2 regions of the Rhizobium sp. N122 genome follow, and region 2 is predicted to be linked to the other one. Evidence: riboswitches for the same ligand, from Rfam matches in the RefSeq annotation. Region 2 holds a riboswitch; the other holds the start of a gene.

Region 1 (8,037 bases), on a different contig from region 2:
CCTCCGCGCCCCAGGGCGACAGCAGCCCGCGATGCGGCGTGCGGCCGAGCCGCACCACGTCGCGCGCAGTCAGCTGCGTCTCGGTCGTCGACTGCTGCTCGACGAAGGCGATGCGCCGTGCAAGGGCGGCACGCGACAGCGAAGCGATATCGTCTTCGCCCAGCCGGATGACGCCGCTGCGGACCTTGCGCAGCCGGCAGATCAGCCGCAGCAGGCTCGATTTGCCGGAGCCGTTCGGTCCGAGCAGGCCGAGCACCTTGCCCTTTGCCACCGTCAAGCTGACGCCGTTGACGATGACCGTGTCGCCGGCGGCAAAACTCACCGCGTCGATCGTAATGCTCATGCGCTCCTCCGCACGCGATAGAGGATGACGGCGAAGGCCGGCGCGCCGAAGAGCGCCGTGACGACGCCGATCGGCAGGACTTGCTGCGGGATGATGATGCGCGAGACGATATCGGCGCCGACCATGTAGATCGCGCCGACCAGTGCTGTTGCTGGCAGCAGCCGCCGATGGCCCGGCCCGACGAGAAACCGGGCGGCATGCGGAATGACCAGGCCGACGAAGCCGATCGAGCCGACCATGCTGACGACACTTGCCGTCATCGCCGCCGTCAGGCCGAACAGCAGGATCTGGACGCGGCGCACGGCAATGCCGAGCGAGGCCGCGGCATCCGTGCCGAAGGCGAAGGCGTCGAGCGCCCGGACATGGGCCATGCAGATGACGAAGCCGGCAAGCGCGATCGGCACCGAGAGATAGACATCCGGCCAGCGCACGCCGCTGAGAGAACCCAGAAGCCAGAACAGGATGCCGCGCGCCTGCTCGGCATTGGCCGAGGTCGTCACCATATAAGAAGTCAGCGCATTGAAGAGCTGCGAGCCGGCGACGCCGCACAGGATGATGCGCTCGCCGGTTCCCCCTGCCCCCGTCGCCAGGAAGCCGACCAGCAGAAAGGCGACGACCGCGCCGATGAAGGCGCCGCTCGACAGGCCGAGAACACCGTAGCCGAAGCCGAGGATCATCACGCAGACCGCTCCCGTCGAAGCGCCGGCGGAGATGCCGAGCACATAGGGTTCGGCCAGCGGATTGCGCAGCAGCGCCTGCAGCACGGCGCCGCAGAGCGAGAGCGACGCGCCGGCGCTGGCCGCGACGAGGGCCCGGCTCAGCCGATAATCCCAGACGATACCCTGGTGAATGCGGCTGAGTTCGAACTGCGTGCCGAACAACCGGTTGGAGACCGCCTCCGCCGTCGTCGCCAGCGGGATCGCGATCTCACCGATGGAAACGGCAAGGCTGATCATCAATCCGAGAAGGAGGAAGGCAGCAATGGTGAGCGCGCCAAGCGCCCACCATCCCTGCCGCCCGGCCGACATTGCCTTCACTGCGACAGGCCGAAGGACTTGATGCCCTCCGCCAATGTCTCGATGCCGTCGATCGTGCGGATCGTCGGGTTCATCGATTGCGCATCCATCATCACGAAGTGCCTGTTCTTGACCGCATCCAGTTCTTTGGTGACAGGATCGTTCTCGAGGAAATCGATCTTCACCTTGGGATCGTCGGCGGCGTAGCGGCGCCGATCCATGGTCGCGAGCACGATGACGGCGGGGTTCGCCTGCGCGATGGTTTCCCAGCCGACCAGCGGCCATTCCTCCTCGGTGGTGACGACGTTTTTCGCGCCGATCGTCTTCAGTATATAGGCCGGAGCACTGTTCTTGCCGGCGATGAAGGCGTCGCCATTGACCTCCTTGCTGGAGAACCAGAAGACGACGGGCAGGTTCTTGCCCGATGCGCCCGCTATCGAGGCGACGGCATCGGCCTCGCGCGTCTTCAATTCAGCGATCAGCGCATCGCCGCGCGCCGTCACGTCGAAAATTTCAGAGAGTTCGGCGATTTCGCGATAGATCAGCTCCATCGTGAACAACTCCCCACGCACGCCGTCGCCGCCATCGGTGTTGACCTTGGCGACGCAATCGGCCGGCGAAAGATAGGTGTTGATCCCGAGATCCTGGAACTGCTCCCGCTTGCCGACCGAGCCCTGCGCACCGACATGCCATTCGAACTCGGCCGCCACCAGGTCTGGCTCCTGCCCGACGACGGATTCGAAGCTCGGATCATTGTCGGCGAGACGCTTTATCCTGCTGTTGGCCTCGGCATATTGCGGCAGCACGGGACCGACCCAGACGGCCGTGCCGGCGATCTTGTCGGCAAGGCCGAGCGAGAAAAGAATTTCGGTCATGCCCTGGCCGATCGAAACGATCTTCGACGGCGCCTTCTGGAAGGTCACCTGCTCACCGCAATTGGCGATGGTCAAAGGATATTGGGTGGCGGCAAGGCTCGGTGCCGCAAGGCCGATCAGCCCGAAGGCAAATGTCATGGTGGCGAGAATCTGGCGCATGAAAACCTCGATTGAAGGAAAAGGCACGGTTATGCCGCACGCGCGGCCGAACGCACGCTGATACGTGTGCTAACCGCAGGAGGCCCAATCGAGACGGATGCATGCCGAAATTCGGCGAAGGTTCAGAAGGTCAATCATGTCTGTTCCTTGTCCGGGCATCCCCGCCCGGTTGATTGGATCGTGATTGACGGCAGGTCTCCTGGCTTGCGGATATAAGTCGTTCATCCGCCTTCCCGCGATATCTCGCAGTGGTCGGGCCATAAGCCCTTCAGAAATGACCAATCGCTGGCCACACCTGAGATGATCGACAATCCGCTTACAGTTGCGGGGGCAGCCACGGTCTCGGTCCCTTACTGGGTCGTCCTCACCGTGTTCCCTATTAATCCCCTTGGAGTCATCTTCAGGGAACCGTCGCCCCCAGTTACGTCGCCTGCCAGCACGACGTCAATGATTATTGCGGAGGATTGGGGTTGGGTGAGCGAAAAATGGATACGGACCGTCGGAGCGCTGTTGCCGGTATAATGCCAGCATCCTCACCCCCAGGATGGGGCTCTCTTAAGCATCCTCCCATTCCCACTGTCGTGGGCGCGGCATCCAGCAACCTCCCTCACGCTGAGCTGCGCAGCCCGAAAGGGCGAAGCCTCGAAGCGCGCCGCAACGCTGCTCCTTGCCAAAAACGCATCCCGCTCTGCGAATGGAGCACCCGCCTCGTCTTTCGAGGCTTCAGCCTTCGGCTTCCGCACCTCAAGATGAGGCTCTCTTGAGCGTCGACACAAGATCCTCCCGTTCCCGCCGTCGTGGGTGCGGCACCCTCCGACCTCCCTCATGCTGAGGCGCGCAGCCCGCGAGGGCGAAGCCTCGAAGCACGCGCCGCAACGCTGCTCCCTGCGTTCCTACAAGGCATCCAGCGGGATCTTCAGATACCGCCGCCCATTTCCCTCCGGCTCCGGCAATCTGCCTCCCCGAATATTCACCTGCAGCGCGTGCAGCATCAGCTTCGGTTTCGGCAGCGTGCGGTCGCGCGCCTGGCGTAGCGCCACGAAGCCGGCCTCGTCGATGCCTGATATATGCGGATTACCGCTTTTCTGGGCGGCTATCGTGCTTTCCCAGCGCGGGTGACGGCCGCCGGGCTGATAGTCGTGGCCAGAAAAGAGCCGGGTCTCCTCGGGCAGCGACAGGATGGCCTGGATCGAGTGCCAGAGGGCACTGGCGCTGCCGCCGGGAAAATCGGTGCGCGCCGTGCCCGAATCCGGCGTGAACACGGTGTCATGCACGAAGGCGGCGTCACCGATCACATACGTCACCGAGGCAAGGGTATGGCCGGGCGAGAACATCACACGGGCTTTGAGCCCGCCAATCTCGAACGTGTCGCCATCGGTAAACAGCCGGTCCCATTGCGAACCGTCGGTTTCGAGTGCCGGCCAGTTGTAGATTTCCTTCCAGAGCACCTGCACGTCGGTGACATGGGCGCCGATCGCCGTCGGCGCGCCGGTCTTTCCTTTGAGATAGTACGCGGCGGAGAAATGATCGGCATGCGGATGCGTGTCGAGGATCCACTCGACCGTCAACCCTTCGCTGTCGATATGAGCAAGGATGGCGTCGGCATTGGTCGTTCCGGTCGCGCCCGCCATCTCGTCGAAATCGCGCACCGGGTCGATGATGGCGCAACGTTTCGTCACCGGGTCGGCGACGACATATTGCACACTGCAAGTGCGCGGCTCGAAGAAGGCCTTCACCTCAGCCGCCTGCCCTGCCCGCTTTTCCAGCCAGCGGCGCGCGCCGGCAAGATCGAAGCCGAGGTTTTGACCGAAGGCCTCGACATCCCCCGGCGGCATCCGCCCGTCGAGCACCTCTCCCAGCACATAGAGCGTCAGCGCCCGCGTGCCGCTCTTGCAATGAGCGACGACCGGCCCCTTCACCTGCGTCATCGCCGTCTGGAAGGCGCGGATATCGGCCTCGGTGATCTCGGCCCCTTTCACCGGCACGAAGCTGTAGTCGAGCCCCGCGGCGGCGGCGGACGCCTTTTCCGCCGCATTGCCGGGCTGCCCCGGCTCCTCGCCATCCGGCCGGGCGTTGATGACGCCGGCAAAGCCGCCTGCCGCAAATGCGGCAAAGCCGGCGGCATCGGGCTGCCCCGCCACCGATATCAGTTCATTGACCCTCACGGATATCATCGAAGCCCCCGCGCCGCCTGCATCATGCAGCATCGCACGTATATCGATACAATCTCACGACTATATCGCCGAGCGCAAGAATAGTCGCTACACACTTCTTCGCGCCTGCCGCGGGCCGGCAAATACAGACGCAAGACGATCCTCGCCCGGCGAGTGCAGCCCGTTAAAACGATAGCGTCGCTGCGCCCTGTTTGATCTCGGCATGCATGGCGCTGGCGCCGACGATAACGACGCCGTCGAGCATGTCTTCCTGCGTATAACCGCGTGCGGTGACGCAGGGCGGGCAAGCCCAGATCGTGCCGCCGCGCTGCTGGAAATTCTCGATAAGCGTCGACAGCGGATCGAGCGGCGGTATATGCGTCATGCGCTGACCGCCCTTGCGCACAAGGTCGATCCCGGTGCTGGTGAGGAACACCGAGACCTTCAGCCCGGCGGTGATGCCGCCATTGGCAATTGTGAAGGCGACGGAGGATAGTTCGGATTCGATCCCCTTGGTGACGAGCACGACCAGTTTGTCGCTTGGCGTTTGCATAGTATTCTCCCTGTTGCAGTGACCTGTTCACCATAGGAGGATGCGCGGGGCGCGTATTTGGCCGGAATGCGTGAAGCCTTGTCCGAAAATCCAGACGCGGCGGGTGTCGCGCGCGACGACGTGCTGTCGGCGCTGCTGTCGACGATCCGCCTGTCCGGATCGCTGCAGTTCTGCTTCATGCCGACTGGCGACTGGCAGACCGACGCTGCACCGTCGCTGGCAGGCCTTTCGGCGAAGGCCTCGGGCACGATGCCGTTTCACATTGTCGTCGCCGGCAATTGCTGGCTGAAAACCGAAGGTGAAGCGACCGATCTCGAGACGGGCGACGTGCTGGTCTTTCCCTTTGGCACCGGGCATCAACTCGGCGCCGGAAGCGACGGCATGCTGGTGCTGCCGACCCGCGACCTGCCGCAAAAGCCGTGGCGCGAAATCCCCGTGCTTCGTTATGGCGAGGCGGTGCAGGGGGTACGGCTGCTCTGCGGCTATCTGCAGTGGGAGGGGCTCAGCTTTGCGCCGCTGCGCCAGGCGTTGCCCAGGCTGATCCATGTCAGGACCCGAGCCGCCAATGATGGCGACTGGCTGCGCGCCACCATCCGCCAGATGGTCGACGAGGTCGATCGGCCGCGCGCCGGCGGCGTCTCGATGCTGCCGCGGCTGACCGAAATCATCTTCATCGAAATTCTGCGCCATCAGATCATGATGGCCGAACCGCGATCGGTCGGCTGGCTGGCAGCGCTCGCCGACCCGGCGCTGTCGCGCTGTCTCTCCCTTATTCACGACGAGCCCAGACGCGACTGGTCGCTGGAACACCTGGCCGCCGCCGCCGGCCTGTCGCGCAGCGCGCTCGCCGATCGCTTCCAGTCGATACTCTCGACCTCACCGATCCGCTATATCAGGGACTGGCGGCTCTATCTTGCAAGTGTCGCGCTCGCCTCCTCTGGCCGACCAATCGCAGCGATCGCCGATGACGCCGGCTACGCCACCGAAGCCGCCTTCAACCGCGCCTTCTCCCGCGCCTTCGCCACCCCGCCGGCCGCCTGGCGGGCGATGGCGCGGGAATAGAGCGAGAGGGCCGTCAGACATCGCATCAATGGCATTCACCTAGTCGGTAAAAGCTGAGCATCCCGCCCCTCGCCGCAGCCGGCGCCAACACCCAAGAGAGCCTCATCCTGAGGTGCCCCGCAGGGCCTCGAAGGACGAGGCGGGCGCTCAGCATAGCGGCAAAGATTGATGCAAGGAACAGCGTTGCGCCGTGCCCTTCGAGGCTCTGCCCTGCCCGTGTGATCCATTCCCGCGGCTCGACATCGGCACGATATCAGCTTAGATTTCAGGCGGATGGACCGGACACCGCTCGCGAATGCCTTATGGGATCAGCCTCAAATGTCTGAACGAGACTGCCTCCCCGGTTTTCAAGCTCTGGGATGAAGCCGCGGCACTCGAAGAGACGGCTTCAATGCGTGCTTTGAACTATCCTCCGCATCTCACCCTCGCCGTCTATCAAGAACTTGCATCCGATCGGTTGGCCAAGGCGCTTGAGAGCGTTTTCTGCACGCGGTCGACCGTGACCGTGAACTTTTCGGGTATCGGTTATTTCGAGAACGAGTTTCTCGTCTTATGGGCGCGGCCGATCGTGGACGACACGCTTTTCCTTCTGCACGCGGCATTGCACCAAGAGATCGATCCCGCATACTGTCATGTGCACTATCGGCCCGGCAGCTGGGTGCCTCACTGCACCATCGCCGCAAAAGTGCCGAAGCCGAAATCAGAGGCCGCGATCGACTGGGCGAACAAAAACCGGATCCAATTCTCGGTAAATTTCGATGCCGCGGATTGTGTCCGGTTTCCGCCTGTGGAGATATTGAGCGAGATCGCATTGACGCCGGAATGACGGCTGAAGGCGCAAGCCGGCCTGCTTGATACGGCCGCTTCCGGCGGTCGATGTATACCTTACGATTGCTGAGCGGTTTAGCGGGCCGCAGCTAACCGGGCCCCATGCAGAGTGTAGCCGTGTGGCCTCGCAGAACCTCTCGATGAGACAAGCGCGACCTCCCTCCCCCCTCATCCTGAGGTGCCCCGAAGGGGCCTCGAAGGACGAGGGTGGCCACTGGCGGTTCATCTGGCGATGGATGTGGTCATAAGCGCCGAGCCACCTGCCCTCCTCCTTCGAGGCTACGGCCTTGGCCTGCGCATCTCAGCATGAGAGCTGATCGCTGTGCCACGGTGCGTCATGCCAGTGGGCGCTGTCGGCAACAAAGCAGTCGAACAGAACAGGCCTGTCCACCGCGATCATCTCCAGGATTGCATCATCGAGTTCGGCCGGCCACTTGCAGCGAATACCGTGTCCGCCATAGGCTTCCGCAAGTTTCACGAAATCCGGGTTTGCGTGCTGCCGCTGCCGAGCCGTTCCCTCATCGCCGCCGTTGAGAATGAAGATCTTGATCGGCGCGTTGTGCTGCACGGCGGCCGACATTTCCTTCATGGTCATCTGCACCGAGGCGTCGCCGGCTATATCGATAACGAGGCTGCCGGGATTGGCGATCTGCACGCCGAGGGCGGCGGGCAGCCCGTATCCCATCGTCCCCAAGCCGCCTGATATGATCCAGCGGTTCGGCTGCTCGAAGTCGTAATGCTGCGCCGCCCAGATCTGATGCCGGCCGACCTCCGTCGTGATGTAAGTATCCCGATCCTTCGTCAGCTCGTAAAGCCGCTCGATGGCATATTGCGGCATGATGACGTCCTCGCGCATCGCATAGGAAAACGATCGCCGTGCCCGCCAGCCCGCAATCATGCGCCACCACGCGGCCAATCTCGCCCGGTCCGGCGCCCGCGGCAGCGCCCGCCAGAGACGAACGAGCTCGGCAAGCACGCCCCCCGCATCGCCCCGGATACCGATATCGGCGCGCAAGGCCTTGTTGAGCGAGGCAGAATCGATATCGAT
Region 2 (8,037 bases):
GCAGCTCGTGCGCGAGACCGCCCCCGATCTCGAGGTCGACGGCGAAATGCATGGCGAAAGCGCCATCACCGAAGCGCTGCGCAAGCGTGTCATGCCGGATACGACCCTGCATGATGAGGCGAACCTGCTGGTCTTCCCGAACCTCGACGCCGCCAACATCACGCTCGGCGTCGTCAAGTCGATGACCGACGGCCTGCATGTCGGCCCGATCCTGCTCGGCACCGCCCTGCCCGCCCACATCCTGGCGCCCTCGGTCACCTCCCGCGGCGTCGTCAATATGGCCGCACTGGCCGTCGTCGAGGCATCGCAGCCGGCGTAAGCCGGCGTCGCCAATGTTAGCCACCTGCTATCGACAGGCGTCCTCTATCCGCGAGCGCGTCCGCGCGCTCGTTGCCGGCAATCCCCGAATGCCCCTTGCACCAAGCAATGGTCACCAGGGCGTTTTGGCATAGCTGAAGATCGACCGCTTTCCAAAGGTCCGCATTGTCGATCGTTCGCCGTCGCCCATGTCCATTCGGGCTGCTTTTCTTCCAGCCGTTGTTCTTCCAGATATGTCGGCGGCTGTTGCAGCCTTTGACGGCATAGACGGAATCGGACCAGATGGTCGCGGGTTCGCCGGCTGTTTGGCTGTTGATCCACATGGCGGCCCTGAGAACGGCGGTCAATTCCATGGAATTATTGCTGGAAACGTCGACGCCACCGAAGTCGGAGGCGATTTCCACCGCATCGCGATAAGCGACAAACGACCAGCCTCCATGCCCGGAACCGGGCTCATAACAACCATCCGCGAAGAGGTGAAGGCCGTGTGGCGCCTCCGTGACCCCCGATGTCGGTGCAAAGGATCGGATCTCGTCGGGGATGCCTGTCATTTTCACCGCGTCTCTGGCGATTGCTGGATAAGATCAGGAAAATACGCTAATATTTTCTCTGAGCTTATTAAGAGAAATCCGTTAAGGGAAAACGCGCGGCCGATTGAAGTCGCATTCGACCCACCGACCGTTTGCTCATTCCGGGACGACGCCGTGAAACGCCGAAACCTGTCTCTCGCCCTTCTCCTCGCCTTGGCAGCGCCCGCCGTCGCGCAGACCAATGCCATCTGTGAGGACCTGCGCGGCCGTCTCGCCGACCTGCCGCGATCGATCGGCAATAGCAACGGCCCGGAAGCCCGCCAATATGCCAGTGCCATGGCCGAGCAGAACCTCGAGCTGCGCAAGGTGCGCAATGATCTGCGCAACTACGGCTGCACCTCGGGCAGCATGGTGGTGATCGGCGGCGAGAATGCCGATTATTGCACCGAGCTGTCGCAGGCCGAAGGCCGGATGATCGACAATATCGCTTATCTCCAGGACCGCCGCGACGAGCTGGCCGGCCGGAACAGCGCCGATGACGACCGCCGCGAACTGATGGCCGCGCTCGACAGCAACGGCTGCAACAGCGAGAACTTCTATGCGCCTTCCGCGCGCGGTGCCGACGAGCCTGCCCCGAGCGTCGAGGAGCAGGCGATGCGTTCCGATACCTTCATTCCGCTCGGCGGCGGCGAGGAGGCCGACCCGCATTACGGCCTGCCGCGGGCCGATATGCTGTCGCCGGTCAGCACCATGTGCGTGCGCAGTTGCGACGGCGGCTTCTTCCCGATCAGCTCGAACACCACCTCGGTTGATTTCGGCCGCGACGCCCAGACCTGCGCCAAGATGTGCCCCGGCATCGAGACCGAACTCTTCTATCGCGAGGTGACGAGCACGGAGGCCTCGAACATGATCTCGGTCGCAACCGGCACGCCCTACAGCGCCATGAAGAACGCCTTCGCCTACAAGAACCGCGCGCCCGGTGAAAAGAACACCTGCGCCTGCAATCTCACCGCCTATTACGACGAGATGCGCGGCAAGCAGGCGGTCAGCCAACCGCCGCAGCAGGGCTCGATCACCACCATCCGCACCAATCCGCCGATCAAGGAGACCGCGACAACGGCCGCGCCGCAGTCATCGGTGTCTGAGCGCCCTTACGATCCCACGCAGAACAAGGTCCGTCAGGTCGGCCCGCAGTTCCTCGCCGGCGACCAGGGCTCGATTGATCTTGCCAATCCCGCAGCACCTGGCCCCCAACCGCAGCAGTAGCCGCAGCAGCAGTGATGGCTAAGGCTCGTTGCGTCCCCAGCCGTCGTGGAAGACGAGTTCCTCGAGCGGCAGCCGCTGCCGCCAGCCTTTAACCGAGAGTTCCGGCTCGTCGTAAAGCCGGTCGACGAACCCGGCGCAGAGCCAGGCGACCACTTCGATATGCTCGGGTATGCCGAGAATGGTCTTCAGATCGCCTTCGCGAAAAATGCTGACCCAGCCGATGCCGATCCCTTCGGCGCGAGCCGCAAGCCAGAGATTCTGGATGGCGCAGACTGTGGAATAGCTGTCCATCCGCGGATTATGCGTGCGCCCCAGCACCACGCTGCCGCTGCGGGTGGGATCGCAGGTCACGCATATGCCGAGCGGCGCCTCGACGATGCCTTCGAGCTTGAGCGAGCGGTAGGCTTGGCGCCGCTCGCCCTCGAACATCGCTGCCGCTTCCTCGTTGGCCTTCGAAAAGGCATCGCGGACCTGCGCGCGCACCGTTGGACTTTTCACCAGAATGAAATTCCACGGCTGCATGAAGCCGACGGAGGGTGCGTGGTGGGCGGCTGTCAAGAGCCGCGCCACGACATCGTCCGGCAAGGGATCGGGCAGGAACTGGCTGCGAACGTCGCGCCGCGTCATGATCGCGTGATAGACGGCCTCGCGTTCGGCCAAGGAAAAACCGGACGCCACTGACAGGGCATCCTCATCAAAGGGTCGCATCGTCAAATCCCCAACAACGCAACCGCCCGCCGTCCGCGCGGGTTGGGTCTATCTTGCCAGGCCGGTCTTCTGACTTGGCGTCATCCGTCTGCCGCAGCCTTCCCGGCAAAAGCCAGTGGCATATGAAGCGGCAGGCGTCGGCCTTACAGCGTTGGGCACGTTCCGGTCTTGCACCGGATTCCCGATTCTCCCGCCTAGACGGCGGGCACCTGACGGCACATCTATCTCAGGAAAGCAGCACGACTGCAAGCCGGCCCTCGGGTGGCATTCGAACGGCCTGCGACATCGACTTCATGGACAGGCGGGTGTCGCTGCCTTAGAAATGAATTGATCCTGAGCGACGCCCATGGCGCCGTGATTTGTCTCCTTGCATCCCGGTTGCCCGTGCCCCGCCTCACACCCATGATCCTTGCGGTCGCCCTGTTCATGGAACAGATGGATTCGACCGTCATCGCCACCAGCCTGCCGGCGATAGCGGCCGATATCGGCACATCGCCGATCGCGTTGAAGCTTGCCGTCACCAGCTATCTCGTGGCGCTGGCGATCTTCATCCCGATCAGCGGCTGGATGTCGGATCGTTTCGGCGCGCGTAACATCTTCCGCATGGCGATCTTCGTCTTCATGATCGGCTCGGTCGCCTGCGCCTTTTCCAATTCGATCGCGGCCTTCGTCGTCGCGCGGCTGATCCAGGGCGCCGGCGGCTCGATGATGACGCCGGTCAGCCGCCTGCTGCTGGTCCGGGGAACGCCGCGCCACGAACTCGTCGATGCCATGGCCTGGCTAACCATTCCGGCGCTGATCGGGCCGATCATGGGTCCGCCGATCGGCGGTTTCCTCACCACCTATCTCACCTGGCACTGGATCTTCTGGATCAATGTCCCGATCGGCGTGCTCGGCATCATCCTCGTCACGCATTTCCTGCCGGCGGTCGAGCCGCGCAGCCCGCGGCCGATGGATTTTCCGGGCTTCTTCCTTTGCGGCATCGGCTTTTCCGGATTCGTCTTCGGCCTCTCGGTGATCAGCCTGCCGGCCGTGCCGGTGATCTACGGCTATGTCACGGTGGCCGTCGGCATCCTTGCCGGCCTCCTCTATCTCCTGCATGCCCGCCGCGTGCCCTATCCGCTGCTCGATCCGAAAATGTTCCGCTACCCGATGTTCCGGGCGGCGATCCTCGGCGCCTCGAATTTTCGCATGGGGCTCGGCGCCCTGCCCTTTCTGATGCCGCTCATGTTGCAGCTCGGCTTCGGCCTGACGCCGCTGCAATCGGGCTCGGTCACCTTCGTCAGCGCGCTCGGCTCGATGGGCTCGAAATTTGCCGCTTCGCGCACCTTCAATGCCTTCGGCTTCCGCACCGTCATATCGATTACCACCTTGCTTGCGGCAATCTTCCTCGGCATCAATGGCTTCTTCACCACGGAGACGCCGCTGCCGCTGATCATGGCCTGCCTGCTGATCGGCGGCCTGTTCCGCTCCATGGCCTTTTCGGGCGTCAACGCCATGGCCTTCGGCGATGTCGACGATTCCGACAGCAGCCAGGCGACCGCGATCAACGCCGTGGCCCAGCGCATCTCCATGGCGATGGGAGTGGCGATCGCCGGCGGCATCCTCGAAATTTCGAGCGGCTTCCATGGCGGCAGGCTGCTGGTCTCGGATTTCCACACCGCCTTTTTCAGTGTCTCGGCGATTTCGGCGCTGGCCTGCATCACCTTCCTGCGCCTGCCGCGCGACGCCGGTGCCGAACTGACGACACGGCGCCGCAAGCACCGCCAGGCCGAGCCGGGTGAGGCCATGGCGGAAAACAGCCCTTGATCCCGCCGGCCGCCGTTTCGGTATCCCATTCCACTTTATGATTTCTTCACACATCGAAGACAGACTGCGTTTGCGCGTTTTGGGTCGCACAGGGGGACATGGGCATGAGTGCTCATGCTGCGACCGCCGGCGTGGATGCCTGTATTGATAGGCTGGTCGGGAACATATCCGACTGAGCCCGCGTTTCGAGGCCCCCGCGGCATGTTCCAATTTTTGAAAACGATGCCTCTGACAGCCAAGCTGGCGGCGATTATCGTGGCCGTCAACCTTTGCGGCATCTCCGCCTTTGCCACCTACACCTGGATGTATGAAACCAAGGCGTTGATCGATGGCGCCAAGGCGAACTGGTCCAAGGATGCGGAGCAATTTGCCTCTCTGGCCGCCGGCGGCGTGAAATGGGGCAAGGCGAACGCCGTTCGCGAGGCCTATTCGCTTTATCGCGACGATCCCTCGCTCGACCTCGTTCAGTTTGCCGCCTTCAACGCCGAAGCTGCGGCCGTCGATACATGGACGCGCGACGGCATTGACGGTCTGCCGGCAGCCGCCGATCTGACAAAGAGCCTCAGCGCCAAACCTGAGAAAACCACGATCGACGACAGCGGAGTATCGGCCGGTGTCGTGACGATCATCGCGCCGCTTCCGCTGGACAAATCGGGCAAGGCGACCGGCTACGTCGTCACCAACTGGTCGGTCGAAAAAATTGCTGCTGACGTCGAGCAGAAGGTGCTGATTTCGCTGCTGACGCAGTTCGTGATCACCGCCATCGCCGTCGTCGCTTTCCTTCTCGCCATGCGCAGCCTCGTCGGCCGCCCTCTCCGGATTCTCAGCGAGCGGATCAGCGCCTTGCAGAAAGGCGATCTGGCCTCTCCCGTCACCTACCGGGAAAATGGCGACGAGATCGGCTTCCTGGCGCGTGCCCTGGAAGTTTTCCGTAACGAGGCGATTGCGAAAGTCGAGAGAGAACAGGCTGCGGCCGAGCAGAGCGCCTCGTTCGACGCCGAACGGGCGCGCAACGCATCCTTGACGGAAGAGGCCAGCAACGCGCAGCGGCTGGTCATGAGCGCGCTCGCCAATGAATTGGAAAAGCTGGCCGCCGGCGACTTCTCGACACACCTGGCAGATCTCGGCCCTGAATTCGATAAATTGCGGCAGGATTTCAACCGTATGGTCGAAGCGGTCGCGGCAGCGCTGACCGAGATCAAGATCGCCTCCGTCGCGGTTGAAGGCGGCTCAAGCGAGCTTGCCTCCTCCGCCGATCAGCTCGCCAAACGCACCGAGCAACAGGCGGCAGCCCTGGAACAGACCGCCGCCGCACTCGATGAAGTGACCGCCACGGTCAGAACATCGTCGCAGCGGGCCGAAAATGCCGGAAAGCTGGTCGAGGAAACGAAGCGCAGCGCCCATGTCTCTGCGACCGTGGTACGCGATGCGATCGGAGCGATGGACCGTATCCAGACCTCCTCGAGCCAGATCGGCCGCATTATCGGCGTCATCGATGAAATCGCTTTCCAGACGAACCTGCTGGCGTTGAACGCCGGCGTCGAGGCGGCGCGCGCCGGCGAAGCCGGCAAGGGTTTTGCAGTCGTCGCGCAGGAAGTGCGCGAACTCGCCCAGCGCTCCGCCAACGCGGCAAAGGAAATCAAGAACCTGATCAACGTCTCCGGCCAGGAAGTGGCGGCCGGCGTCGGGCTGGTGAACGAAACCGGCGATGCCCTGTTAAAGATCGAGGAGCAGATCAACCGCATCAGCGACAGCATCGCTTCGATCGTCCAGTCCTACCGCGAACAGGCGACGGGCCTGCAGGAAATCAACGGCGCCATCAATCAGATGGATCATGCGACACAGCAGAACGCGGCAATGGTCGAGGAGACCAATGCCGCCTGCCAGGAACTGCGCACGCAGGGACGGCTTCTGCAGGATTCGGCCGGCAGGTTCACTGTTGGCGCCGCTTCGGCCAGCCAGCCCAAAGCCGCTCAACCCGTTCGTCAATCTCGCCCCGAGCCCAGAGCCTTGGTGCAGCGGCATGCAGGAAACGCCGCCGTTGCCGCTGCTCCCGGTGCCTGGGAGGAGTTCTGACCTCGTCTTCGTTCGATAGACTTTATTTCTCAGCACCCATAATCAGGAAGGGAACAGTTATGAAGAAAGTTGTGTCCGCATTTCTTTTGGCCTGCACCGCAATTGCCGTGACGACGGGCGTATCCATGGCCCAGGATGCGAAACTCGCCCCGATCTCCGACTACGTCACGAGCGATGTAAAGCCATGGCTTAACGACCCGGTCATCATCGAGGCCATCAAGGCGCAGAATGCCGCAAACGCCAATCTGGGCCTGGCCGATATCGACGCTCTCGACAAGAAGTGGCGCGCCGAGGTCGATGGTTCCGACCATTCGATGATCGATAGCGTGCTCGGCAATGCCTTGTCGAAATTCCTCCAGGAAAAGAAAGAGGCGTCCGGCGGCAAGATTGCCGAGATCTTCGTCATGGATGCAAAGGGGCTGAATGTCGGCCAAAGCGATCCAACCTCCGACTACTGGCAGGGCGATGAAGGCAAGTTCCAGAAATCCTTCGGCGCCGGCAAGGACGCCGTCTTCGTCGATGAGATCGAAAAGGACGAATCGACCCAGACGCTGCAGTCGCAGGCAAGCGTCACCATATCGGACGACAAGGGAACGCCGATCGGCGCCATCACCGTCGGCGTGAACGTCGACGCTTTGTGATCGTAAGACCTTATTTGGTTCGTATCTCTCGCCCAGAAGCCGCGCGCTTCTGGGCGATTGCTTTAAGCCCTGCGCAGGAACGGTGGCGCCGCGCCGACGCGCGTGGCTTCCAGCCGAAAATTCTGCGTGACATCACGCGGCCGCGACGCTACATACGCCGGATGTCGACCGCTTCGATCCACGCCTCGCGATTTTATTGGTACCGCTGCTCCCAGCGGATGCGGGTCTATGCGTAACTGAAGTCGACGCGACGACAACCCGAACAGCCGCTAGTCTACCTGGCGGCTTTTTTGTTCCGCTCGGTATGACCAAACAGGAGCCATACCGTGTCCGATACCATTGACGATCTCCGTATCCTCGAGATCACCCCGCTGACCAATCCCGCCGATATCATCGCGGAAATCCCGAGAACCGTTGCCGTCAGCGAGACGGTGACCAGCAACCGCCATGCGATCCACAAGATTCTCGTGGGAGAAGACGACCGCCTGATCGTCGTCATCGGCCCTTGCTCCATCCATGATCCTGCTGCGGCACGCGAATATGCCGAGCGGTTGGCAGAACAGCGGCAGCGCTTCTCCAGCGATCTCGAAATCGTCATGCGCGTCTATTTCGAAAAGCCCCGCACCACGGTCGGCTGGAAGGGCTTGATGAACGATCCGCATCTCGATGGCAGCTACCGCATCGAGGAA

What was found. Region 2 has a riboswitch for cobalamin ahead of bluB (5,6-dimethylbenzimidazole synthase). Riboswitches for the same ligand answer to the same signal wherever they lie in the genome.
Region 1: another riboswitch for cobalamin. It lies ahead of ATY75_RS29285 (ABC transporter substrate-binding protein); the one in region 2 lies ahead of bluB (5,6-dimethylbenzimidazole synthase).

What each region holds. Positions count from the first base shown of each region.
Region 1 covers NZ_LOKU01000064.1:1,371-9,407, forward strand. The annotation lists gene ATY75_RS29275 (ABC transporter ATP-binding protein) at 1-343, opposite strand, end outside; gene ATY75_RS29280 (iron ABC transporter permease) at 340-1,371, opposite strand; gene ATY75_RS29285 (ABC transporter substrate-binding protein) at 1,377-2,393, opposite strand; cobalamin riboswitch at 2,565-2,821, opposite strand; gene blh (bifunctional sulfur transferase/dioxygenase Blh) at 3,287-4,567, opposite strand; gene ATY75_RS29295 (DsrE family protein) at 4,731-5,099, opposite strand; gene ATY75_RS29300 (AraC family transcriptional regulator) at 5,166-6,161, shown strand; gene ATY75_RS29305 (2'-5' RNA ligase family protein) at 6,457-6,987, shown strand; gene ilvB (biosynthetic-type acetolactate synthase large subunit) at 7,291-8,037, opposite strand, start outside.
Region 2 covers NZ_LOKU01000023.1:156,441-164,477, reverse strand. The annotation lists gene ATY75_RS17625 (NADP-dependent malic enzyme) at 1-319, shown strand, start outside; gene ATY75_RS17620 (ribonuclease H) at 336-869, opposite strand; gene ATY75_RS17615 (DUF2865 domain-containing protein) at 1,023-2,114, shown strand; gene bluB (5,6-dimethylbenzimidazole synthase) at 2,133-2,822, opposite strand; cobalamin riboswitch at 2,864-3,050, opposite strand; gene ATY75_RS17605 (MFS transporter) at 3,225-4,631, shown strand; gene ATY75_RS17600 (HAMP domain-containing methyl-accepting chemotaxis protein) at 4,833-6,707, shown strand; gene ATY75_RS17595 (hypothetical protein) at 6,767-7,348, shown strand; gene ATY75_RS17590 (3-deoxy-7-phosphoheptulonate synthase) at 7,675-8,037, shown strand, end outside.